Regions from separate parts of the Azospirillum sp. P4_B5 genome, predicted to be linked through region 2. Evidence: riboswitches for the same ligand, from Rfam matches in the RefSeq annotation. Region 2 holds a riboswitch; each other region holds the start of a gene.

Region 1 (4,724 bases), on a different contig from region 2:
CGCAACGAATTGTGCGTGGGGAGGATTCATGCCGCTCGACCACCGGGAGTCGCTGTTCCGCCGCATCGCGGAGCGGCGCGACGACCTCGTCGCGCTGACCCGCGACCTGATCCGCATCCCCACCGTCAACCCGCCTGGCGACGTCTACACCGACTGCGCGGAATTCCTCGGGCGGCGGCTGGCCGGGCGCGGCTTCGCCGTGGAATATGTGCGGGCCGACGGCGCGCCGGGCGACAGCGACCGCTACCCGCGCACCAACGTCGTCGCGCGGATCGAAGGGCGCGAGCCCGGCCCCTGCGTGCACTTCAACGGCCACATCGACGTGGTGCCCGCCGGCCAGGGCTGGACGGTCGATCCCTTCGAAGGCGTGGTGAAGGACGGGCGCGTCTACGGCCGCGGCGCCTGCGACATGAAGGGCGGCATCGCCGCGTCGATTATCGCCGTGGAAGCGATCCTGGAGGAGGGTATCCCCTTCCCCGGCGCGCTGGAAATCTCCGGCACGGTGGACGAGGAGTCCGGCGGCTACGGCGGGGTCGGGCATCTGGCGACGCTCGGCTACTTCTCCCGCCCGCGGGTCGACCACGTCATCATCCCGGAACCGCTGAACGTGGACCGGGTGTGCATCGGCCACCGCGGCGTCTGGTGGGCGGAGATCGAGACCAAGGGCCGCGTCGCCCACGGCTCCATGCCCTTCCTCGGCAACTGCGCGGTGCGCCACATGGGCGCCGTGCTGCACCGGATCGAGACGGAGCTGATCCCCCGGCTGGCCGCCAAGCGCACCGCCATGCCGGTGGTGCCGGAGGGGGCGCGGCAGTCCACCCTGAACATCAACGCCATCCATGGCGGGCAGGCGGAGGATCACGGCGGCCTGCCCAGCCCGATGGTGCCCGACCGCTGCCGCATGGTCATCGACCGCCGCTATCTGATCGAGGAGGACCCGGAGGAGGTGCGGGCGGAGATCGTCGGCATCCTGGAGGACCTGCGCCGCGAGCGCCCCGGTTTCGATTACGAGCTGCGCGAGGTGCTGGCCTTCCTGCCCACCCTGACCGACACCGACGCTCCGGTGGTGCGGGCGGTGGGGGCGGCCATCGAGACGGTGCTGGGTCGCCCGGCGGCGCGGGTGGTGTCCCCCGGCACCTACGACCAGAAGCACATCGCGCGGGTCGGGCATCTCAAGGACTGCATCGCCTACGGCCCCGGCATCCTCGACCTCGCCCACCAGCCGGACGAGTATGTGGGCATCGACGACATGGTCCATGCCGCACAGGTGATGGCGATGGCCGCCCTGTCGCTGTTGCGGCGGGAGGTGTAAGGTCGCGCTCGTGGCAACAACGGCTGGCTGGACACGCGCGCGATGTCGGACCTCAAGCTCAACCTCGGCTGCGGCGACACGCGGCTTGCCGGCTACGTCAACGTGGACAAGTACGGCACCTTCGGGCCGGACATCGTCGCCGACCTGGAGGTCGTGCCCTGGCCGTTCGAGGAGAGCAGCGTCGCCGACGTCCAGCTCATCCACGCGCTGGAGCATATGGGCCAGACGACCGAGAGCTTCCTGAACATCATGAGGGAGCTGTACCGCGTCTGCCGGCACGGCGCGCGGATCACCATCAAGGTGCCGCACCCGCGCAGCGACGGCTATCTCGGCGACCCGACCCACGTCCGCCCGATCACGCCCAACGTGCTGAGCCTGTTCTCGATGGAGGAGAACCGGAAGTTCATCGAGCGCGGCTGGCCCAACACGCGGCTGGCCATGCATCTGAACGTCGATTTCCGCATGCTGTCGATCGTCTATGCCCCGACCCCGCGCTGGCACCACAAGCTGGCGTCTGGGGAGGTCACGAACCAGGAGGTGATGGAGGCGATGGAAAGCCAGAACAACGTCATCGACGAGATTGCCATGGTCCTGGAGGTGGTGAAGGACGCCGCCTGAACCCGACCTCCTCGAACCCGACCGGCTTGACGGGCGGGGGCCGGTCCCTTAGCTTGCGAATGTTCCCTGGGGGGCCTCGCTAGGAGGCTGAGACTCCGCCGGTCCGGCGCTTTCATCCGGACAACGCGGTGACCCATCGAACCTGATCCGGGTCATACCGGCGTAGGGACGGGACTGAAGGGCGGCACGGCGTACCCCCATTCCATCCAGACACCGCTTGTCCCGGCAACAGTTTGTTGGCGTTGCAAAAGGTGTGTGCGGACGTGACCGAAGCCCGACTTGTCGAAGAGCTGCTGGCCTTCATCGCCGCCGGAGAGGCGGACGAGGAGGCGTTCAACCGCATGGCGCTGGCCGTCTTCGCCCATCAGTTCGAGACCAACGCCCCCTACCGCCGCTTCGCCACCCAGCGGGCGCGCACCCTGCGCACGGTGAAGAGCTGGCGCGACGTGCCCGCCGTGCCGATCAGCGCCTTCAAGGACCTGACGCTGAGCGGACGCCCGCCGGAGGAATGCCCGCACGTCTTCATGACCAGCGGCACCACCAAAGGCGTGCGCGGCAAGAGCCACCATCCGACGCTGGCGGTCTACGACCGCTCCATGACCGTCAATTTCCGCCGCCGCTTCATGGGGGAATGGGAGCGGCTGCGCATGGGCATCCTGTTCCCGACCGAGCAGGCGATGCCCAACTCCTCGCTTGCCCATTATCTGGCGCTGGCCAAGAACGAGTTCGGGACGGCGGAGAGCCGCTACCTCATATCCGACGCCGGGCTGGACGTGGACGGGGCGATCGAGGCGCTGTCCCGCGCCGAGGAAACCGGCGAACCCTACGCCCTGCTGGGGGCGAGCTTCAGCGTCGTGCATCTGATGGACGCGCTGGCCGAGCGGGGGCGGAGCTTCGCCCTGCCGGCGGGCAGCCGCATCCTTGACACCGGCGGCTTCAAGGGCCAGTCGCGCGAGATGGCGGCGGAGGAGTTCTACAGCCGCCTCTCCGCCACCTTCGGCGTGCCGCGCCGGCTGTGCATCAACATGTACGGCATGACGGAGCTGAGCACCCAGTTCTACGACGACGGCAACGAGACCTGCCCGTCGGTGAAGTCCGGTCCGCACTGGATCCGCAGCCGGGTCATCAACCCGCTGACCGGCCAGGAGGTGCCGCGCGGCAGCGTCGGCGTGCTGGTCCATCACGATCTGGCCCATTTCAACTGCGCTTCCGCCATCCTGACCGAGGATGCGGGGGTGGAGGTGGACGGCGGCTTCCAGCTTCTCGGCCGGGCCGACGGGGCGGACGCCAAGGGCTGCTCCGTGGCGGTCGAGGACTTCCTCAAAGCGGCGCGGGCGCCCTGATGGAGCGCGCCGGGCATCTGCCGGGGCTGTCCGCCGACGCGGTGGACTGGCGGACGCTGACCTTCCGGCGCGGCGCCGAGACGCTCGACGTGGCGGTGCCGGTGCTGAGCGAGGCGCAGATCGCTGAATTGGCAACGCGAGTGCGCGCCAACGCGCGGGCCTACCTAAAAAGCCGCACCGTCGCGGAGATCGCCGCCGCCATCGACCGTGCCATCGCCCGGCTGCTCGACCGCGACGACCCGTGGAGGCAAAAGGCGGAACGGCTGCTGCCGCTGGTCACCGGCTACGACGCGGAGATGGTCCGGCTGGGGCTGACCGGCTATCTGAAGACCTTCCGCGGGCCGGAGCTGCGGAAGTTCATCGCCGAGGATTTCGCCAACCCGGCGGTGCTCGACGATTTCCAGCCGATGCCCAAGGGCGGCTTCGCCCGCGCCTTCGGGCCGGAGCTGCTGCTGCACGTCTGGGCGGGCAACGTGCCGGGCCTGCCGCTGTGGAGCCTGATCTCCGGCCTGCTGGTGAAGGCCGGCACGGTCGGCAAGCTGCCGAGCGCCGAGCCGCTGTTCGCCGGCTGGTTCGCGCAAATCCTGGCGGAGATCGACCCGGAGCTGGCCGACTGCATCGCCATCGTCTGGTGGAAGGGCGGCGACGAAGCGGCGGAGCGCGCGTGGCTGACCCGCGCCGACACGGTGGTCGCCTATGGCGGCAACGACGCGCTGGAGGCCATCCGGGCGCGGGTGCCGATCACGACGCGTTTCCTGCCCTACGGACACAAGATCAGCTTCGGCATGGTCGCCCGCTCCGCGCTCGACGCCGGGAAGGCGGGGGCGGTGGCGCGGCAGGCGGCCTACGACGTGGCGCGCTACGACCAGCAGGGCTGCTACTCGCCCCAGTCCTTTTTCGTAGAGCGCGGCGGGCGGGTGTCGCCGCAGGAGTTCGCCGGCTATCTGGCGCACGAGCTGGACGCGCTGGGCAGCAAATTCCCGCGCCGCCCCCTGTCGATGGGCGAGGCGGGCAGCGTCGCGTCCTGGCGCAACGCGGAGGAGACGAAGGGCTTTGCCGACGCCAGCCGCGCCCTGTTCGGCGATCCGGCGGGAAGCTGGGCGGTCGCCTACACCGACGCCGCGGACGGTCTGAGCCCTTGCGGGCTGAACCGCACGGTGACGGTGGTGGCGGTGGACCGGCTGGCCGAGGCGGTGCCGGGGCTGGCGCCCTACCGCGCCTTCCTCCAGACCGTGGGCATCGCCGCCGCACCGGAGGAGCTGTTCGCGCTCGCCGGAACGCTGGGGGCGGTCGGGGTGACGCGCCTCTGCGCGCTCGGCCGCATGACCGCGCCGGAGGCGGGCTGGCACCATGACGGCCGGTTCAACCTGCTGGACCTCGTCACCATGACCGAGATCGAAGGCTCGGCGGAACGGGCGGCGGACGCGTTCGCCCCCTACACGGATTGAGGC
Region 2 (4,724 bases):
ACGAGTTGATTCTCATACCCAACATTGGCGATTTCGGTCATTTCCCGCGCTCGGAGCAGTTGCGCGTCTTCGCGTCTTCCGGCTTGGGTGCGCCGTCGACGGTGGCGGGCCGCCGGTTGTACATCGCGCGCCGGAACGCGGAGCATCGCCGATTGCTGAACGAACAGGAGGTCATCACCCTCCTGGAAGCGGCCGATTACGAGATTCTCGAATGCGAGACGCTTCCGCTCGCCGAACAGGCGCAGCGATTTGCCGAGGCGTCGCACATCGTGGCTCCGCACGGTGCGGGCCTGACCAATGTGGTTTATTGCGACAGCCGCGCGGCGCTGTGCGAACTGCAGATGGATCTGAACGTGAACTGGCTGTTCCGGCGGTTGGGCAATCTCAAGGGCATCCGCTACGGATGCGTGGTCGGTGAGAACGACGGCCTCTGGGAGCCGTTGCGGCCTCACAACAAGGCTTGGCGCCTTCCGGTCGACCGGTTGGCTGCGGTTCTGAAGAGGGAGGGCTTCCTGTAACGCCGGGCCGCCTCAGCGGAACTCCACATACTGGTCGAGTGCGACGCGCCGCATGGTCTGCACGATGTAGGGTTGCGCATTGTGCACCGTCACCAGTCCCTTCGCGTCGCGGCAGCGGTTGGCGAGGACGAACAGCATGCCGATCGCCGCGGAATCCAGGAAGGTCATGTAACGCAGGTCCAGCCGCACCTCGGGCCGCGCGCCGATGTCCCAGTCCGCCAGCAAATCATGAAACTTGCGGCTGTCGTCGTAGGTGAAACGCCCCGACAGCATGATCCCTTCCTGACCGTCGATGTCGGTGTAGGCGTACTCCATCGTCACATCCGTTGGCCGGTGGTGTCTGTTTTTCGCTGCCTGCGCGGGGAAAAAAGCCGCGCGCGCATTATGGGTGCACGAATTGCGCAGCCCACGCAAGCATTGCGCGAGGGTCTGGAGAAGCCGGAGCGGCCCGCCGCGCTGGACAAAACGGCGGCACACCTATATTCGGTGGGCGCCCCGGCGGGAACCCGCAAGGGCTCCCCACCAACCCGCAAACGCCGGTGCGCCATGGTCGGCCGATCGCAGGACCATGCCGTCACGCCGCATTGCCATCGTACAGGGAGGGTGCCGCCATGCACACCGACCGCCAGGAACCGGATCGTATCCAGGACGATGTGCCGCACCCGGCCGAACGCCCCGACCCGCCCCGCGAGGACGGGGAGGAGGAGCGCGCCTATGGTGTGGAGCCGGAGTTCGTCGAGGAGGTCGTCGAACGGCTGCACGCCGGACGGCGCGACGATCTGCGCGCCGAGCTGGACACGTTGCATCCCGCTGACATCGCGGATCTGATCGAGCAGCTCGGCCACGACGACCGGGAGGCGCTGGTCGGCGTCCTGCGCCCCGACTTCGACGGCGAGGTGCTGAGCTACCTCAACCCCGATCTCCGCGAGGAGATCGTCGAGCTGTTCGAGCCGAAGGAGCTGGCCGCCGCCGTCGCGGAGCTGGACACGGACGACGCCGTCGACGTCATCGAGGATCTGGACGAGGACACCCGGCGCGAGGTTCTGGAGAATCTGCCGGCCGCCGACCGCGCGCTGGTTCAGGAGAACCTGACCTACGACGAATACACCGCCGGCCGCCTGATGCAGCGCGATCTGGTGGCGGTGCCGCAGTTCTGGACGGTCGGCAAGACCATCGACTATGTCCGCGCCGCCACCGACGAGCTGCCGGAGGACTTCTACGACATCTTCGTCGTCGATCCGATGCACCGGGTGGTCGGCGCTGTGCCACTGTCGCGCCTGCTGCGCCAGAAGCGGTCGGTCCGCATCGCCGATCTGGTGACGGAGGAGGTGGACACCATTCCCGCCACCATGGACCAGGAGGAGGTGGCGAACCTGTTCCGCCAATACGCCCTGGTCTCCGCCCCCGTGGTGGACGCCGGCGGGCGGCTGATCGGCGTCATCACCGTCGACGACGTGGTCCACATCATCGACGAGGAGGCCGAGGACGACATCGGCAAACTGGGCGGCGTCGGCGACACCTCCATCTATCGCTCGGTTCTGGAAACCTCGCGCTCGCGCATTTCCTGGCTGGGCGTGAACCTGTTCACCGCCTTCGCGGCGGCGGGCGTCATCTCGCTGTTCGAGGCGACCATCGAGCAGATCGTGGCGTTGGCCGTGCTGATGCCGATCACCGCCTCGATGGGCGGCAACGCCGGGACCCAGACCCTGACCGTGGCGGTGCGCGCCCTGGCGACGCGTGAGCTGTCGTCCTCCAACGCGCCCCGCGTGGTGGGGAAGGAGGTGCTGGTCGGGCTGCTCAACGGCGCCGTCTTCGCCACGCTCGTCGGGGCCATCGCCGCGACGTGGTTCGAGCCGATGATCGGGCTGGTCATCGGCTGCGCCATGGTCATCAACCTGTTCGTCGCCGGCCTGTGCGGGGTGCTGATTCCCATCGGGCTGGACCGGCTGGGCGTCGATCCGGCGGTGGCGAGTTCGGTCTTCCTGACCACCATGACCGACGTCATCGGGTTCCTGTCCTTCCTGGGGCTGGCGTCGCTTTTGTTGCTGTGACCAACGAAAAGGGGCTTGCCAAAGGCGGCTCTCTTCCGGATGATCCGGGCATTGGCTGGGGTGCCGTGCGGGATGCGCTCGCGCGGCTGAGATCACACCCATCGAACCTGTCTGGATAATGCCAGCGAAGGGAGCCGCCGCATGGTATCCGCGCCCTTACTTCATTCTGATTCCACCCTTTCCGTTTCTGGAGGACCCTCCGTCGCCGTGGTCGGCGCCGGGGTGATCGGCCTGTCCATCGCCTGGAGGCTGGCCGCCGCCGGCTGCCGGGTCGAGGTCTTCGACCGCGGCGCGCCCGGCCGGGGCGCCAGCCACGCCGCGGGCGGCATGCTCGCCGCCTGCGTGGAGACGGAGCCCGGCGAAGAGAGTCTTCTGCCGCTGACCCGCGCCTCGCAGGACCTGTGGCCCGCCTTCGCGGCGGAGCTTGAGGCCGCCGCCGGCATGGCGGTTGACCTGCGCGACGAAGGCACGATGGTCATCGCGCTGAACGCCGACGACGCGGCCAAGGTGCGCTTCCTGCACGACTTCCAGACCAAGCTCGGCCTGCCGGTGGAATGGCTGAGCGGGGCGGAGGTGCGGCGGCGCGAGCCCTATCTCCAGCCGGGCGTGGCCGGCGCGCTGTTCTGCGCCGGCGACCATCAGGTCGACAACCGCAAGGTTGCCACCGCCCTGCACGCCGCCGCCCTGCGGGCCGGCGCCGTGGTGCACGAGTATGCCGAGGTGTCCCGCATCGAGATCCGCGGCGGCCGGGCCGTCGGCGTCCAGGTCGGCGACCGGCTTTTCGAGGCTGATCAAGTGGTTCTGGCCGCTGGGGCATGGTCAGGCTGGATCGACGGGCTGTCTCCGGCGGTGCGTCCGCCGGTGCGCCCGGTGAAGGGGCAGATGCTCTGCCTGCGCATGGACGCCCGCCTGCCGCTGCTGCGTCATGTGGTGTGGACTCCCGGCACCTACCTGATCCCGCGGTTGGACGGGCGGCTGCTGGTCGGCGCCACGACGGAGGAGCGCGGCTTCGACGACCGGCTGACCGCCGGGGGCCAGTTCGCCCTGCTGGAAGGGGCGTGGCGCGCCCTGCCGGGCATCGCCGAACTGCCCATCGAGGAAGCATGGGCCGGCTTCCGCCCCGGCACCCGCGACGACGCCCCGATCCTCGGCCTCTCGGAGGTGGAGGGGTTGGTCTACGCCACCGGGCACCACCGCAACGGCATCCTGCTGACCCCGGTCACCGCGGATTCGGTGGCGCGGCTGGTCCTGACCGGGGAGGCCGATCCGGTGATCCGCCCCTTCGCGCTCGACCGCTTCGCCCAGCCGAAGGGAGCCGCGGCATGAGCGCCCGCATCCGCGTGAATGGACGGGAGGAGGATCTCGCCGCCCCCACCGTCGCCGCCCTGCTGGCCGGGCGGGGAATCGCCGCGGGCACGCGCGGGGTCGCCGTCGCCCTGAACGGCGCCGTCCTGCCGTCCCGCCGCTGGGACGAGACGCCCCTGTCCGCGGGCGACGCCCTCGAGATCATCCGCCCCGTGCAGGGCGGCTGAGCGCAGGGCGGCTGACCTTCCCACCCGCCGGAGCGCGGGTCCGACATCCAAGGAAACACCCATGAACGACACGCTCACCATAGCGGGCCGTGAGTTCCGCTCGCGCCTGTTTCTCGGCACCGCCGGCTATCCGAACCAGCAGGTCATGCTCGACGCGCTGGAGGCCAGCGGCAGCGACCTGGTCACGCTGGCCATCCGGCGCATCAGCCTGGACGGCTATTCGGAGAGCCTCGTCGACGTCATCGGCGACCGCGCCGGGCTGCTGCCCAACACCGCCGGCTGCCTGACCGCCAAGGAGGCGGTGCTGACCGCCCAGCTCGCCCGCGAGGCGCTGGGGGTGGACTGGATCAAGCTGGAGGTCATCGGCGACCGCGAACTGCTCTACCCCGACGTCGAGGAGCTGCTGCGCGCGACCGAGGAGCTGGTGGCCGACGGTTTCACCGTTTTGCCCTACTGCAACGACGATCCGGTGACCTGCCGCAAGCTGGCCGATCTGGGCGCGGCGGCGGTGATGCCGCTGGGCGCCTTCATCGGCTCGGGGCTGGGCATCCGCAACCCGCACGCCATCGAGACGATCTGCGCGCGCAGCCCGGTGCCGGTGGTTCTGGACGCCGGGATCGGCA
Region 3 (4,724 bases), on a different contig from region 2:
CGCCGCCAGCGCCAACCCCAGCCCGGCCATCAGCACCAGCACCACCGGCAGCAGGAGCAGTCCGGGCAACGGCATATAGGCCGGCAGATGCGGCGCCAGCGCCACGCCGAGCAGCCCGCCGGCCATCACGAGATCGCCCTGCGCGAAATTCACCGCCGCGGTGGCGTTCAGCACCAGCACGAAGCCCAGCGCGACCAGCGCGTAGGCCGCACCCAGGGCGAGGCCATTGACGAGAAGCTGCAGGGTGATCAAGGCCCGCTCACTTCACCATGCCGGTCACCACGCCGGTCAGGTTGTCGTACCGCTTGGCGATCGCCGGCACGCGCGAGGCGCCGTCGTAGCAGACGACCACCGCCGAATGCGCCATGTTGCCCTTGCCGTCAGACCGGTAGGTCATGGCGAGACCCTGGTGGGTCCCGGCGGACAGGGCCTTGCGCACCTCCTCCGCGCTGCCAGCGCCATTCCTCACGGCCTCCAGCACCATGCGGATGCCGTCATACTGGCCGAGCGCGAAGGCGTCCGGCTCCGCGTTGAAGGCGGCGCGGTAGGCGGCGGTGAAGGCCTCCACCTCCGGGCTGCCGCCGGAGATCGGCGAGGCCGCCGTCTCGGCGCAGACACCCTTCAACTCGGCCGGCTCCAAAAGCGCCGCCGTGCTCGGCTGGTGCATGGCGGAGCCGGCGACGATCGGCACGGCCACCCCGTTGGCCGCCGCCTGCCGGATGAACAGGGCGGTCGGACCGGAATGCAGGTGCAGCACCAGCACGTCGGGCTTGGCGGCCAGCGCCTTGGTCAGGACGGGCAGCAGGTCCTTCGCGGCGGGTTCCACCCCCTCCTCGAACACCGGCTCGACGCCGAGCTTTTTGAAGGCCTGTTCCAAATGGGCCTTGCCGCTCTGCCCGTAGGCCGTCGTCTGGTAGATCACCGCCGGGCGCTTCTTCCCCAACTCCTCCGTCACGTAGCGGGCGTGGGCCTCCTTGGTCACGGCGTCACCGGGGAAGAAGCGGAAAACCCACGGGTTGCCCTGCTCGGTGATGCTCGCCGTGCCGGAAACGGTGACCAGCGGAATGCCGTAATCCTGGGCCAGCGGCAGCATCGCCAGCATCTGCGTGCCCAGCATGCTGGCCGCCACCGCCGTGACCTTGCCGCCCGCCGCGCGCTCCAGCGCCGTGACCGCGGCCTCCGGCGAGGTGCCGGTGTCGATCACCTCCGACCGCACCGCGACACCCGCGGGCGCGTCCTTCAGCGCCAGGACCGCGCCGTTGCGCTGGCTCGTCCCCTCCAGCGACAGGAAGCCGGTCAGCGGCACCAGCACAGGGACCGAGGCTTCGCCCGCCAGCGCCGAGCCGGGCAGGAGCGACGACGAAAAGGCCGCCGTAAAGACCGTTGCCGAGAGGATGGAAAGGAAGCGCCGCATGGATGTGTCTCCTCCTGCCCGGCGAAGAACCGCGCGAGGACGAGGAGGCCAGGGGTGTAGCGGCGGCACAGCCTCGAACGCTTGGCTCCCTTCGCTGGCATGACCCAGATCAGGTTCGATGGGTGTGGTCTCAGCCCGCCTTGCGGCAGGCACCCCAGCCGTTCGTGTGCACAGTGTGAGCCCGGCGCGCGGCTGTCAAGCGGCGGCCCGGCGCCTTTTCACAATTTCGCAACGCAACAGACACCGCAGAGTCGCGCTTCCCGTGGTTCCTTCCGCCGCTCCCGGCCTCGGCCGGACCGTCGTTCCACTAGGAAAGTCGTCACGAAGGATGCGGCCCACTCCGTCGCACAGCACCGTCACCCTGCACCCTTTCGCCACGGCGCCGGGCCGATGCGGGCTGCGCGCCGTCCTGTCGGGGCGGGTCGACCACGCAGCCCTGCCCGGCCTGACGCCCCTGCTCCGCCGCGTCGCGGACGCGCCGGCCCTGACCCTGCGCGTCGATCTGGGGCGGGTGGAGTTCCTCGATTCCTGCGGCATCGGCATTCTGCTGGCGCTCCGCAACGCGGTGCTCGACCGTGGCGGCGCCATCGCCTTCGAGAATCACCCGCCACGGATCCGGCGCGTTCTGGAACGCAGCCGGATCATCGCCCTGACGGTCTCTCCGCTCGCCATCGACGACGGGGTGGCGCTTCCCGCCGCCGCCTGACCCGTCAGTCGCCGCGGCGCAGCGTTTCCCGATAGAGGATGTAGAGCCCGCTGGCGATGATGATCCCCGCCCCGGCCAGCACGGTGGGGGTCGGTACGTCGCCGAAGACCAGGAAGCCGAGCAGGGTCGCCCAGATCATCCCCGTATACTCGAAGGGCGCCACCACCGCGGCGCGGCCCAGGCGGAAGGCCTGGGTCATCAGCACTTGCGCCGCTCCGCCCAGCGTGCCGACCAGAAGCATCAGCCCGAGGTCGAACCCGCCCGGCTGCACCCAGTCGGGGATCGCCGCCACGCCGCTCACCACCGTGGTGGTCAGCAGCAGATAGACGACGATGGCCGTGTTGCTCTCCGTCCGCGACAGGCCGCGCACCGCGATCATCGCCAGCGCGTAGAAGAAGGCCGCGGCCACGCCGACGACAATCGGCAGGAGCGGCGCGTCGGCCTCCGGGCGGGCCATCACCACCACGCCGCCGAACCCGACCAGCACCGCCGCCCAGCGTCGCCAGCCCACCGGCTCGCCGAGCAGCGGCATCGACAGCGCCGTGATGAACAGCGGACCGGCGAAGCTCAGCACATAGACCTCGGCCAGCGGCAGATGCTTGAAGGCGTAGAAGAAGCAGCCCATCGACAGCAGCCCGGCCAGCGAGCGGAAGACGTGGGCGAAGGGCCGCCGCGTGCGCATCCCGGCCCAGCCGCCATGCGCCACCGAAATGCCGCCGACCAGGACCAGCGCCACCACCGATCGAGCGAACATGAGCTGCGCCACCGGATAGCCGCCGCTCAGATATTTGATGAGCGTGTCCATGCCCGCGAACAGGAAGATGGCCAACACGAAGCAGCCGATGGCGCGGCGTGTGTCATCGCTGTCAACGGCGGGAAGAGCGGCGGCTTGGGTCATGATTGCACAGTATCTGAGCAACCATGATGCTGCCCAATGCCGCAACCGCAGGTCTGGCCCGCGCGGCGCCGCTCGGAGGGGTGCCGGCGTTTCACGCTTCGTGAATCGACGGGTGAGCGTTTGGCGAAGCGACCCCGGCCTTTCGCGGATCGGCGCTGGCCCCGTCCGGTGCCTTGGACAGTCTGGCGGGCGTCACCACAGCAAAGGTCCGCCATGCTCCTGCCAAAGCCTATGCCCCAATCGATCCGCATCCTTGTCGGCTTTTCGCCCTGGGTTGCCTTCGGCGTTCTGCAGCCGGCGGGCCATGCGGCGGCCGCGCTGGCGGCGCTGCTGCTCAGCCTGACGCTCTGCGCCCATGATTGGCGGGGCGGATCGCCGAAGGCGCCGGAGCTGGTCGCCGCCGTCTTCTTCGTCGTGCTGTTCTTCATCGGACCGCTCGAGCGCATGGGGGTGACCGTCCATCTCGCCTTGGCTGGCATGGCCTTCGCCTCGCTCGCGCTGGGCCGTCCCTTCACCCTGCCCTACGCCCGCGAGACGACGCCGCCCGGCCTGTGGCACCTGCCGCAGTTCGTCGCCGTCAACAAGGCGGTCACCGCGCTGTGGGGCGTGCTCTTCCTGGCCGGCGCCGCCGGCTTCGCCGTCGCGACGGAGGTCGGCGCCGTCACCTCCGCCCTCGCCACCCTGGCCGGCCTGCTGGGGAACCGCCGCTTGCCGGATTGGCTGGTCAACCGGTCCGTCGCCCGCAGTCTGGCCGAGCGGGAGCCTCACCCCTGGCCCGCGCCCGTCGTCCTCGGACAAAAGGATGGTGTCGTCGTTGTCGGCGCCGGCATCGGCGGGCTGACCGCGGCGGCCCTGCTGGCGGAGGCCGGAGTTCGCGTCACCGTCCTGGAGGCGCACGACCGTCCGGGCGGCTATTGCTCCTCCTGGGACCGCAAAGTGTATCTGCGCGACGGGACGGTGGGGCGTTTCACCTTTGACGCCGGGGTGCACGACATCAGTGGCACCCGCCCGGATGGCCCGGTCGGGCATCTGCTGCGCACGGTAGGCGTGGCGGACCGCGTGTGCTGGCACCCGGTGACCCGCGGCATCGTCCGGGACGGCGCCCTTCGGCCGCTGCCCGGCGACGCTGCGGGGCTGGCCGCCCTGATCGCGCGGGAGCATCCCGGCAGCGCCGCCGGAGCCGCCGCCTTTCTGGAGGAGATGCGCGGGGTTTACCGCGACCTCTACCGCGGCTGCGCCGAAACCGGCCTTCCCCACATCCCGCGCAGCGTCGCGGCGATGCGCGCCTATCCGCTCGAGTGCCCGCAGGCCTTCCGCTGGCAGGACCGCGGCTTTCTGGAGATGCTCGAGCATTACGTGCCGGACGCCGGAGCCCGCGCCCTGCTGTCCAGCCTGACCGGCTATCTGTCCGACCGGCCGGAGCGGCTGGGCGCCACCCAGATGGCGCCGATCTTCGGCTATGTCTTCGACGGCGGCGCCTATCCGGAAGGCGGATCGCAGCGGCTGGCCGACGCGCTGGTCGAGGCGATCCGCGCCAAGGGCGGCGAGGTGCGGCTGCGCACCGCCGTGCGCCGCATCCTGGTCGCCGACGGCCGGGCAGCCGGGGTCGAAACCATGGGCGGGGAGCGCCTTGCCGCCACCGCGGTGATTTCCAACGCCGACGCCCGGCGGACCCTGCTGGAACTGGTGGGGGAGGAGCATCTGCC

The links. A riboswitch is a leader RNA that binds a small molecule or an ion and turns the genes downstream of it on or off. The one in region 2 is predicted to bind thiamine pyrophosphate.
Region 1: another riboswitch for thiamine pyrophosphate. It lies ahead of AC1DVI_RS24495 (LuxE/PaaK family acyltransferase); the one in region 2 lies ahead of thiO (glycine oxidase ThiO).
Region 3: another riboswitch for thiamine pyrophosphate. It lies ahead of AC1DVI_RS20945 (ABC transporter substrate-binding protein); the one in region 2 lies ahead of thiO (glycine oxidase ThiO).

What each region holds. Positions count from the first base shown of each region.
Region 1 covers NZ_JBFUHT010000038.1:63,154-67,877, forward strand. The annotation lists gene AC1DVI_RS24485 (acetylornithine deacetylase/succinyl-diaminopimelate desuccinylase family protein) at 29-1,312, shown strand; gene AC1DVI_RS24490 (class I SAM-dependent methyltransferase) at 1,355-1,930, shown strand; TPP riboswitch at 1,988-2,117, shown strand; gene AC1DVI_RS24495 (LuxE/PaaK family acyltransferase) at 2,194-3,273, shown strand; gene AC1DVI_RS24500 (acyl-CoA reductase) at 3,273-4,721, shown strand.
Region 2 covers NZ_JBFUHT010000010.1:173,184-177,907, reverse strand. The annotation lists gene AC1DVI_RS10840 (glycosyltransferase family 61 protein) at 1-518, shown strand, start outside; gene AC1DVI_RS10835 (STAS domain-containing protein) at 531-833, opposite strand; gene mgtE (magnesium transporter) at 1,130-2,569, shown strand; TPP riboswitch at 2,616-2,719, shown strand; gene thiO (glycine oxidase ThiO) at 2,777-3,895, shown strand; gene thiS (sulfur carrier protein ThiS) at 3,892-4,101, shown strand; gene thiG (thiazole synthase) at 4,163-4,724, shown strand, end outside.
Region 3 covers NZ_JBFUHT010000028.1:76,809-81,532, forward strand. The annotation lists gene AC1DVI_RS20940 (branched-chain amino acid ABC transporter permease) at 1-252, opposite strand, end outside; gene AC1DVI_RS20945 (ABC transporter substrate-binding protein) at 260-1,414, opposite strand; TPP riboswitch at 1,484-1,581, opposite strand; gene AC1DVI_RS20950 (STAS domain-containing protein) at 1,743-2,120, shown strand; gene AC1DVI_RS20955 (DMT family transporter) at 2,125-3,018, opposite strand; gene AC1DVI_RS20960 (phytoene desaturase family protein) at 3,232-4,724, shown strand, end outside.